Regions from separate parts of the Bradyrhizobium sp. USDA 326 genome, predicted to be linked through region 2. Evidence: riboswitches for the same ligand, from Rfam matches in the RefSeq annotation. Region 2 holds a riboswitch; the other holds the start of a gene.
What was found. A riboswitch is a leader RNA that binds a small molecule or an ion and turns the genes downstream of it on or off. The one in region 2 is predicted to bind glycine.
Positions count from the first base shown of each region.

Region 1: linked by a shared signal. The riboswitch ahead of gcvT (glycine cleavage system aminomethyltransferase GcvT) and the one ahead of ABIG06_RS36510 (D-amino acid dehydrogenase) in region 2 are both predicted to bind glycine.

Region 1 is NZ_JBMGQA010000001.1:7,804,932-7,810,423, reverse strand. It holds gene gcvP (aminomethyl-transferring glycine dehydrogenase) at 1-2,161, opposite strand, end outside; gene gcvH (glycine cleavage system protein GcvH) at 2,179-2,547, opposite strand; gene gcvT (glycine cleavage system aminomethyltransferase GcvT) at 2,558-3,706, opposite strand; glycine riboswitch at 3,852-3,940, opposite strand; gene alaS (alanine--tRNA ligase) at 4,164-5,492, shown strand, end outside.
Region 2 is NZ_JBMGQA010000001.1:7,667,667-7,673,158, reverse strand. It holds gene ABIG06_RS36520 (ABC transporter permease) at 1-333, opposite strand, end outside; gene ABIG06_RS36515 (ABC transporter permease) at 355-1,296, opposite strand; gene ABIG06_RS36510 (D-amino acid dehydrogenase) at 1,474-2,775, opposite strand; glycine riboswitch at 2,843-2,948, opposite strand; glycine riboswitch at 2,952-3,056, opposite strand; gene ABIG06_RS36505 (M20/M25/M40 family metallo-hydrolase) at 3,198-4,328, opposite strand; gene ABIG06_RS36500 (ABC transporter substrate-binding protein) at 4,598-5,492, shown strand, end outside.

The DNA of each region.
Region 1 (5,492 bases), 140 kb from region 2:
TGACGCCGATCGGGCCCATGCCGGGGCCGCCGCCGCCATGCGGAATGCAGAAGGTCTTGTGCAGGTTGAGATGGCTGACATCGGCGCCGTAATCGCCGGGGCGCGAGAGGCCGACCTGGGCGTTGAGGTTGGCGCCGTCGAGATAGACCTGGCCGCCATGGCCGTGCACGATGTCGCAGATCTCGCGGATGTGCTCCTCGAACACGCCGTGGGTCGAGGGATAGGTGATCATGACCGCGGCGAGATTGTTGGAGTGCTTCTCCGCCTTGGCGCGGAGATCACCAACGTCGACGTCACCGTTCTTCTCGCAAGACACAACCACGACGTCCATGCCGACCATCGCGGCCGAAGCCGGATTGGTGCCGTGCGCGGAGGAGGGGATCAGGCAGATCTTGCGATGGCTCTCTCCGCGCGCGGCATGATAGCCGCGGATCGCGAGCAGCCCGGCATATTCGCCTTGCGCGCCCGAATTCGGCTGCAGCGAGATCGCGTCATAGCCGGTGATGTCGCACAGCCATTTTTCCAGCCGCGCAAACAGCGCGTGATAGCCGCTCGCCTGCTCGCGCGGCACGAACGGATGCAGCGAGGCGAATTCCGGCCAGGTCAGCGGCATCATCTCGGTGGTCGCGTTCAGCTTCATGGTGCAGGATCCCAGCGGGATCATGGCGCGGTCGAGCGCGAGGTCGCGATCGCTGAGCTTGCGCATGTAGCGCAGCATCTCCGTCTCCGAGCGATGCGCATGGAAGACGGGATGGGTCAGGAAAGCGGTGGTCCGCTTCAAGGCGTCCGGCAGCGCCTCGCGCGTCTCGGCGTCGATCTCGGCATAGGCGAGCGTGCCGCCGAAGGCACGCCAGACCGCTTCCACCGTCGCGGGCGTGGTGGTCTCGTCGAGCGCGATCCGCAGGGCGCTGTCACTGACGCCGAGATTGATCTTTTCGCTCGCCGCGCGCGCGACGATCTCGGCGCGCTTGCCGCCGGCATCGACGCTGAGCGTGTCGAAGAAGTTCTCGCTGTCAGGCGCAAAGCCGAGCTTGCGCAAGCCGGTTGCGAGCACGGCGGCGCGGCGATGCACATTGCGCGCGATCTGTGCCAGGCCTTCGGGGCCGTGATAGACCGCATACATCGATGCGATCACGGCGAGCAGCACCTGCGCGGTGCAGATGTTGGAGGTCGCCTTCTCGCGGCGGATGTGCTGCTCGCGGGTCTGCAGCGCGAGGCGGTAGGCAGGCATGCCGCGGGAATCGACGGAGAGGCCGACGATGCGGCCGGGCAGCGAGCGCTTGAGCGCATCGCGCACGGCCATATAGGCCGCGTGCGGCCCGCCATAGCCCATCGGCACGCCGAAGCGCTGCGCCGAGCCGATCGCGATGTCGGCGCCCAACTCGCCGGGCGAGGCGAGCAGCGTCAGCGCCAGCAGGTCGGCGGCAACGATCGCAAGCGCGTCCTTGGCCTTCAGCGCCGCGATGGCGGGCCTGAGGTCGCGCAGCGCGCCGGATGAACCGGGATATTGCAGCAGCGCGCCGAGCACGTCTGATTTGTCGAGATCGGCGAGGGGATCGCCGACGATCAGGGTCCAGCCGAGCGGCTCGGCGCGGGTCCGCATCACGGCCAGCGTCTGCGGATGCACGTCCTTGTCGACGAAGAAAGCCTTCGCCTTCACCTGCGAGTGCCGCTCCGCGAGCGCCATGGCTTCGGCGGCGGCGGTGGCTTCGTCGAGCAGCGAGGCGTTGGCGATGTCGAGCCCGGTGAGGTCGCAGATCATGGTCTGGAAATTGAACAGCGCCTCCAGCCGGCCCTGGCTGATCTCAGGCTGGTAGGGCGTATAGGCGGTGTACCAGGCCGGGTTCTCCAGAATGTTGCGCTGGATCACCGCAGGCAGAATGGTGCCGGAATAGCCCTGGCCGATAAGCGAGGTGAAGACCCGGTTCTGACGCGCAAGCTCGGTCATGTGCGCGATCGCCTCGGTCTCGCTGAGCGGCTTGCCGAGGTCGAGCGGGGCGGCCTGCCGGATCGAAGCCGGCAGCGTCTCCGCCATCAGCGCCTCCACGCTCTTGGCGCCGACGGCCTCCAACATTGCGATGACATCGCGCGCCGAGGGTCCGATGTGGCGGCGGACGAAACTGGCGGCGGTCTCGCCGCTGGATTTACGGTGCGCGGTCATCGTTTGCTCCATCGTCGTTAAGCCGTATGCGCCGTGTAGGCGGCTTCATCCATGAGGCCGCCGAGTTCGCTCTTGTCGGCGATCTTGATCTTGAAGAACCAGGCCTTGCCTTGCGCATCCGAGTTCACCAGCGCCGGCTCGGCGGCAAGCGTCTCGTTGGCCTCGATCACTTCGCCCGAGATTGGCGCGTAGACGTCGGAGGCGGCCTTCACGGATTCCACGACGGCGGCGGCTTCGGCCTTCTTCAAGCTCCGGCCGACCTTGGGCAATTCGACGAACACGACGTCGCCGAGCTGCTGCTGGGCGTAGTCGGTGATGCCGACCGTGGCGGTATCGCCGTCGATCGCGAGCCATTCGTGGTCGGAGGTGTACAGCGTCGTGGTCATTGTCTTGTCCTCAGCGTTTGTAGGTGTTTTTGACGAAGGGCATGGCGGCGACCTGCACGGCTAAGCGCTGGCCGCGCACCTCGGCGAAGAGTTTCGTGCCGAGCGCGCTCAGGTTCGTGGGCACATAGCCCATCGCGACCGGCGCGTTCAGGCTCGGGCCGAAACCGCCCGAGGTGACCTTGCCGATCGGCTCGCCGCCGGCCTGATCGGCAAACAGCAGCGCGCCCTCGCGCACCGGCGCGCGGCCCAGGGCGAGCAGGCCGACACGGCGGCGGGATGCGCCGTTGTCGAAATGCGCAAGGATCTTCCCGGCGCCGGGAAAGCCGCCGGCGCGCATCCCGCCGCTGCGGCGGCTCTTCTGTACCGACCATTCCAGCGCGGCCTCGACCGGCGTGGTCGCGGTGTCGATGTCGTGGCCGTACAGGCAAAGCCCGGCTTCCAGCCGCAGGCTGTCGCGGGCGCCCAGGCCGATCGGCAGCACGTCCGGGTTTTCGATCAGCATCCTGGTCAGGCGCTCGGCCTCCGCAGCGGGAACGGAGATCTCGAACCCGTCCTCGCCGGTGTAGCCGGAGCGCGAGACGAAGCATTTGATGCCGGCGACCTCATGCGGGCCGGCATCCATGAATGTCATCGACGGCGCCTCTGCACACAATTTCGCCAGCGCCGCTTCCGCCTTCGGGCCCTGCAGCGCGATCAGCGCGCGGTCGGCCAGGGAATCGATGACGCAGTCGTCCGCGAGGTGCGCGCGCAGATGCGCCTCGTCCGCGTCCTTGCAGGCGGCGTTGACGACCAGGAACAGGTGATCGCCGAAATTGGCGACCATGAGATCATCGAGGATCCCGCCGTCTGCATTGGTGAACTGGGCGTAGCGCTGCCGGCCCGGTGCGATCGACACGATGTCCTGCGGCACCAGCCGTTCCAGCGCGCGGGCGGCGTCCTCGATCCTGCCCGACTTCGGGCGAAGCGCGAGCTGCCCCATATGGGAGACGTCGAACAGGCCGGCCGCGGCTCGCGTATGGAGGTGCTCCTTCAGCACGCCCGTAGGGTACTGCACGGGCATGTCGTAGCCTGCGAACGGCACCATCTTGCCGCCGAGGGACACATGCAGGGCGTGGAGGGGCGTCTGTCGAAGAGAGTTCTGGTCGTCGGGTAGTGGCATCAAGGGGCCCTCGGCGGTTCCCCGGGGACGATTCCCCGGGCCAACCAGTCGAAGCCCCATCTGTCGCTGTGCCTGAGAGTATTATCCCGTCGGCGGGTGCCACCCGGGTCGTTAGGCCCGTCGGCGCCTCTTTCCAGATGCTGTCAAAGCCACGCGGTCCTTTTGCCTGAGAGTTTCCGGGGCGGTTGCTCCTTCGGCGCCGGCACCAGTGCCGGTCTCTCCCGACGTGGCCGTACGATACAGATAAGTAAAGACCACAGGCCAGCCAAGCCTGTCAACGCGGCGGTTTCGCCTTTTCAACCGGGATTGCGCGCCCGCGGCAACCCTCTGATCTCCTTGCACAGTTTCTGGACACTGAAGCAGGCCTTGTCTAAAAGCGCTCTGGCCCGCAGATATCAGCCCTAACCTCTGGTTTGGATGGCAGGAAGCGGGTCCAAGCACACCCGATTGGATGAACATGAGCGGCGTCAACGAGATCAGGTCGACCTTTCTGAACTTCTTTGCCGAGAACGGCCACGAGATCGTGCCGTCCTCGCCATTGGTGCCGCGCAACGACCCCACGTTGATGTTCACCAATGCCGGCATGGTGCAGTTCAAGAACGTCTTTACCGGCGTCGAGAAGCGGCCCTATCAGCGCGCCACCACGTCGCAGAAATGCGTCCGCGCCGGCGGCAAGCACAACGACCTCGACAATGTCGGCTACACCGCGCGCCATCTCACCTTCTTCGAGATGCTCGGCAACTTCTCGTTCGGCGACTATTTCAAGGAGCGCGCGATCGAGCTTGCCTGGAAGCTGATCACCGGCGAATTCGGACTGAAGAAGGACAAGCTGCTCGTCACGGTCTATTACACCGACGACGAGGCGGCGGGCCTGTGGAAGAAGATCGCGGGCTTCTCCGACGACCGCATCATCCGTATCCCGACCTCGGACAATTTCTGGGCGATGGGCGACACCGGCCCGTGCGGTCCGTGCTCGGAGATCTTCATCGATCGCGGCGAGCATATCTGGGGCGGGCCTCCGGGCTCGCCGGAGGAGGACGGCGACCGCTTCCTCGAATTCTGGAATCTCGTGTTCATGCAGTTCGAGCAGGTGACGAAGGAGGAGCGCCAGCCGCTGCCGCGTCCCTCGATCGACACCGGCATGGGCCTGGAGCGCATGGCCTGCATCCTCCAGGGCGTCGAGAGCGTGTTCGAGACCGACCTGTTCAAGAACCTGATCGATGCGACGGCGTCCGCGCTCGGCACCGGGCCGAACGAGCAGACCGTGGCCTCGTTCCGCGTCATCGCCGACCACTTACGCTCCTCCGCATTCCTCGTTTCCGATGGCGTGCTGCCCTCGAACGAGGGTCGCGGCTACGTGCTGCGCCGGATCATGCGCCGCGCCATGCGCCATGCGCAGCTGCTTGGCGCCAAGGAGCCGCTGATGCATCGGCTGGTCTGGGCGCTGGTCCGCGAGATGGGCCAGGCCTATCCCGACCTGATGCGCGCGGAGAATCTGATCGAGGAAACGCTGCGGCTGGAAGAGACCCGCTTCCGCAAGACGCTGTCGCGGGGACTTGCCATCCTCGACGAGAAGAGCGCGGGCCTGAAGAAGGGCGACATGTTCGACGGCGACGTCGCCTTCACGCTCTACGACACCTACGGCTTCCCGCTCGATCTGACGCAGGACGCGCTGAAGTCGCGCGGCATCGGCGTCGACCAGGCGGCGTTCACCGACGCGATGGAGCGCCAGAAAGTGAAGGCGCGCGAGTCCTGGAAGGGGTCGGGCGAGGCGGCTTCCGAGGCG
Region 2 (5,492 bases):
GATCGCGAGTCCGATGGCGATCGACAGGATCGCCGAGCCGATGCCGATCAGAAGCGAGATTCGGCCGCCATAGATCACGCGCGACAACAGGTCACGGCCGTAGGCGTCGGTGCCAAGCAGGAATTGTGCAGAGGAGGGCTTGAGCCGCTGCGACGGCGCGAGCTGGATCGGATCGTGGGGCGCGATCAGCGGCGCCAGGATCGAGATCACCACGACCAGCGTGAGAAGGACCGTCGCGGTCGCAATGATGGGCGTCGAGGTGAGAAATCCGAATCGCGGCCGCAGCGGCGACGTGATCGGAATGGACGACTGGGGAAGGGTATCGACTGACATGTTTGTCCTTGTATCCTTGCCTCAGTACCGGATCCGGGGATCGAGCAGGGTGTAGGCGACGTCGATGAGAAGATTGACGACGACATAGATCAGCGACGTCAGGAGGATCATCGCCTGGATCACCGGATAGTCGCGCGCCAGCACCGCATCCACGGTAAGGCGGCCGATGCCGGGGATGTTGAACACGCTCTCGGTGACGACGACGCCGGAGATCAAGAGCGCAAAGCCGGTGCCGATCACGGTGATCACGGGCACCGCGGCGTTGCGCAGCGCATGGCGCATCATCACCGCGACCTCGTTGATGCCTTTGGCGCGCGCGGTACGGACATAGTCCTCGCCGAGCACGTCGAGCATCGCCGCGCGCGTCATGCGCGCGATCAGGGCGATGTAGATGAAGGACAGTGCGCAGGTCGGCAGGATGATGCGCTCGAAGAACGGCCCGAAGCCGTTCGAGATGCTGCGGAAGCCCTGCACCGGCACCCAGCGCAGGTCGATGGCGAAAATCTGGATCAGGACATAGCCGACCACGAACACCGGGACCGAGAAGCCGAGCACGGACAGACCCATCACGAAGCGATCGATCCAGGTGCCGTGCTTCCAGGCCGCGATCACCCCCAAGGGAACGGCGACGATCACGGCGAGGATGATGGTCGACAGCGCGATCGAGATCGACGGCTCGACGCGCTGGCCGATCATCTTCATCACCGGCAGGTTCGAGATCAGCGATGTCCCGAGGTCGCCGTGCAGAAGCTTGTTCACCCAGGTGATGAACTGCACGATCAGGGGCTCGTTCAGGCCGAGCGAGGTGCGGATGCGCTCGAGCCGTTCCGGAGTTGCGTTGTCGCCGGCGAGAATCGCGGCGGGATCGCCGGGCGTCAGCCGCAGAAGCAGGAACACGAACAGCGCGACGACGCCCATCACGGGCACCGCGGCCAGAACGCGGCGAATTAGATAACCCAGCATACACTTATCTCCGGCTACCGAACGTGTGGAACATCGAGGCTCCCGTGAACTCTGTCGTGTCTATCATGCCTAACACTTGGGCTGGAAAGGCCGCTGGAGACGCCGTCCCCTTAGGGCAAATTGTGTGCCAAGGGCTGCGCCGTAGCAAGAGGCCGACATGTCTCCAGTATCGACCACTCAGGATGCATGTCGCAGTTCACGCTCAACCCCAAGTGAAGGTGCCGTCGGTGGAGCGTTGAGGCCGCGCCAGCCGTCGATGGTCTGAGCGATCATCTGCGCCGTTGCTGCCGACAGGGTCCAGCCGAGATGGCCGTGGCCGGTGTTGAAGAACACGCCCGGAATCCGTCCTGCGCGCACGACCGGCATCATGTTCGGCATCATCGGGCGCAGTCCGGCCCACGGCACGACGCGCGACGTTTCGACGGCAGGGAAGTTGCTGCGCACCCAGTCGATCAGCGGCTGCACGCGGTCGGCGCGGATGTCGCGATTGAAGTCGTTGAACTCGGCGGTGCCGGCGACGCGAAAGCGGTCGGCCCCGAGCCGGCTGGTGACGATCTTTGCGGCCTCGTCGAGCAGGCTCACCGTCGGGGTGGCGTTGCGGCTTTCGGCGGTGTCGAGTTGCACGGTGATCGAGTAGCCCTTCACCGGATAGACGTTGAGGCGTTCGTCGAGCAGGGTGGCGAAGTGACGGCTCGCAACGCCCGCGCAGACCACGACGCCGTCCACGTTCAGTGCGCCGCGCCCGGCTCCCACACTGTCGCTCGCGGCCAGATCAGCCCAGCCGATGACGAAGCCGCTGCCGGCACGCGCGATCGAATCGATATTGGCCTCGTGGATGAAGGTCGCGCCACGCCGCTTGCAGGCTTCCGCCAGCCCGCGGGTGAACTTGTGGATATCGCCGGTCGCATCCGACGGCGTGTAGAAGCCGCCATAATAGTCCTTGCGCAGTGTCGGCTCGATGCTGCGGATTTCTTCTGACGTCACCGGGCGGCGGTCGAGGCCGCCTTCCTGCAGCAGTGCGTTGACGCGCAGACCGGATTCGAAGCCGGCCTTGTCACGATAGATGTGGAGGATGCCGCGGCGTTCGAGATCGAAGTCGATCCCTTCGCGTGCCGCGATGTCGAACAGATGCCTGCGCGCTTCGATCGCGAGCCGCGTGGTCTCGATCGTATTGGCGCGGTAGTTGCCGACGTTGGCGACGAACTCGCTCATCCACGAATATTTGTGCCAGTTCGGCCACGGGTTCATCAGCAAGGGCGCGTCGCGCCGGAACATCCAGCGCAAGCCCTTCAGGATCGTCGCCGTGCTGTTCCACACTTCGGCGTTCGATGCGGAGAGCTGCCCGCCGTTGGCGAAGGACGTCTCCATCGCAGCGTAACGGTGCTTGTCGAGCACCGTCACCTCAAAGCCGCGTTCGAGCAGGGCATAGGCGGTCGTCACGCCGGTGATGCCGGCGCCGATGATGGCGATATGGGTCATGATGAGGTTCGGGGCTCCCGTGTTTAGAGTCGGCTAACCGCCGGCCAAAAGCCGTTGGCGGCGCCCCATCTGTCACGGGTACCTGAGAGCTTGATCCGCTGCGGATCTCGCAACGAACTATCCCCTTCGGTGGACGTCACGATTGCCTGAAATCGCGCCGCCTCTCTCCAGATCGTCCTGACGAAACGGTCCTTTTGCCTGAGAGTTTCCGGGGCGGTTGCTCCGTCGGCGCCGCAACGAAAGCCGAAAGCCTTCGCCGCGGTCTCTCCCGCATCGTCGCGTGGACGGCCGAGCAGTACGATACGCCTCATTTTTAGACAAGGCTAAATTTCGACCGTGACTGCCGAGCTATTGTGCAGTGCGAAGTCAGTCTCGTCGTCCCGGGGCGATGCGACAGCATCGAACCCGGAATGACGAGTTCACTACTCCAGCGTCGCCAGCAATCCGGCCATCAGCCGGCCGCGCTCGACCAGGCTATCGACCTCGATGAACTCCTCCAGCGTGTGGCCGTTGCCGCCGCGTACGCCCAGGCCGTCGAGCGTCGGGATTCCCATCGCGCCGGTGAAGTTGCCGTCGGAGCCGCCGCCGGAGCTTGCATGCGGTAATTCCGCGCCGAGCGATTTGGCGATGCCGCGCGCCTTCTCATAGAGCGCCATCGTGCCGGCATCCGGCTCCCAAACCGGACGCGTCACGCCGCGCGTGACCTTGAACGTGACGTCGTTGCTGGTGCCCGACAGCGCCAGCATCCTCTCCACACCGCGGTCGAGATCGGCCTGACGCTTGGCCATGGAGAGCGCTTCGCCGGTCGCGGTCGTTGCAACGCAATTGACCCATTGTCCGCCGTGGACGACGCCGACCGAGAAGGTGCAGTCCTCCGTCGTCATCGCGTCGATGGCGAGGATCTGCCGCGCCATCTCGCGGATCGCCGAGCGTCCCGCCGATAGCGTTGCGCCGGCGTGGCTCGGCCGGCCCGTCGCCTCGAGATTGAAGCGGGCAATGGCGTAACGTCCGGTGGTGACACCGTTGTCGGCGCGGCCGGGCTCGGGCACCAGCACGTATTTGTTGCGCGCCGCCTCCGCCTCGATGATGTCCCGCGTCGAAGGCGTGCCGACTTCCTCATCCGGCGTGAACAGCACGGTGATCGGCAGCGGTGTGGTGAAGGACGCGCGCGCCAGTTGCCGGATCGCTTCCAGCGAGAGGTAATTACCGCCCTTCATGTCGTAAATGCCGGGGCCATAGCACTTGTTGCCCTCGCGCCGCCATTTCAGCTTCTCGATGGTGCCGACCGGATGAACGGTATCCATGTGTCCGGCGATCAGGATGCCCGGCTCGCCCTGCTTGGGATGAGGAAAGCGCGCGCGGATGACGCCGCCAAAGCCCTGGCGGCCCGCGATGCGCTCGATCGTCGCACCCATGATCGCCATATCCCGCGCTGCGATGTCGAGCATGCGGTCCACGGCCCCTGCATCCCAGGTCGGACTTTCGCATTCGACCCAGCCGCGCAGGCCCTCGAGCATCGCCTCGGAATCAAAGGGAAGATTGGCAGGATTCATCTCAATGTCTCTCAAGCTTCGAAAAATGGAACGCGCATTGCATCTGCGCGGGGCAGGACAAGCGGAGGGTGTTGTAGAGCCAAACCGATCTTTGTGGAGCCCGTGCGCGCGCCGTGAGGGGCTGCGACGAAACCGGATTGACGCGCTGGACACTGTCTGCAAGTCTCAAAAAGATAAAGGCATTGCATGAGGTTAGTTCGCCCAACGAATGCACCGCATGCTTAACCAATAACCCGCCTTTGAACAGTTTCACGTCAGGAGAACTTTCTATGTTCCACTTCATGCGCCGGGGGCGTCGCGCGTTCGCCTCCAAACTTGCGCTGTCGGTCGTCGCGCTTTCGACCGCGCTGGCCTCGCCAGTGCTTGCGGCCGGCAAGACCATCACCGCGGTGATGCATTCGGATCTGCGCATCATCGACCCGATCTTCACCACGGCCTACATCACGCGTGACCATGGCTACATGGTCTACGACACGCTGGTGGCTCCGGATTCGAGCTTCAAGATCCAGCCGCAGATGGCAGACTGGAAGATCTCCGACGACAAGCTCACCTATACCTTCACGCTGCGCGACGGCCTGAAGTGGCATGACGGCGCGCCGGTGACGGCGGAAGATTGCGTCGCTTCGCTGAAGCGCTGGGCCGCTGTCGACGGCATGGGCCAGAAGCTCATGGATTTCACCGCGAGCATCGAGGCGACCGACGCCAAGACCATCACGCTGAAGCTGAAGGAGCCCTATGGCCTGGTGCTCGATTCCATCGGCAAGCCGTCCTCGCGCGTTGCCTTCATGATGCCAAAGCGCCTCGCCGAGACGCCGCCGGACAAGCAGATCCCGGAGCAGATTGGCTCGGGTCCCTTCAAGTTCGTGGCATCGGAATTCCAGCCCGGCGTGAAGGCGGTCTACGTCAAGAACACCGACTACGTGCCGCGCAAGGAGCCGGCGAGCTGGACCTCCGGCGGCAAGGTGGTGAAGGTGGATCGCGTCGAGTGGATCACCATGCCGGACTCGCAGACCGCAGTGAACGCGCTGCAGTCGGGCGACATCGACTTCATGGAGAATCTGCCGTTCGACATGCTGCCGGTGCTGGAAGCGAACAAGGAGCTCACGATCGAGGTCTCCAACAAGTTCGGTTTCCAGACGCTCGGCCGGATGAACTTCCTGCATC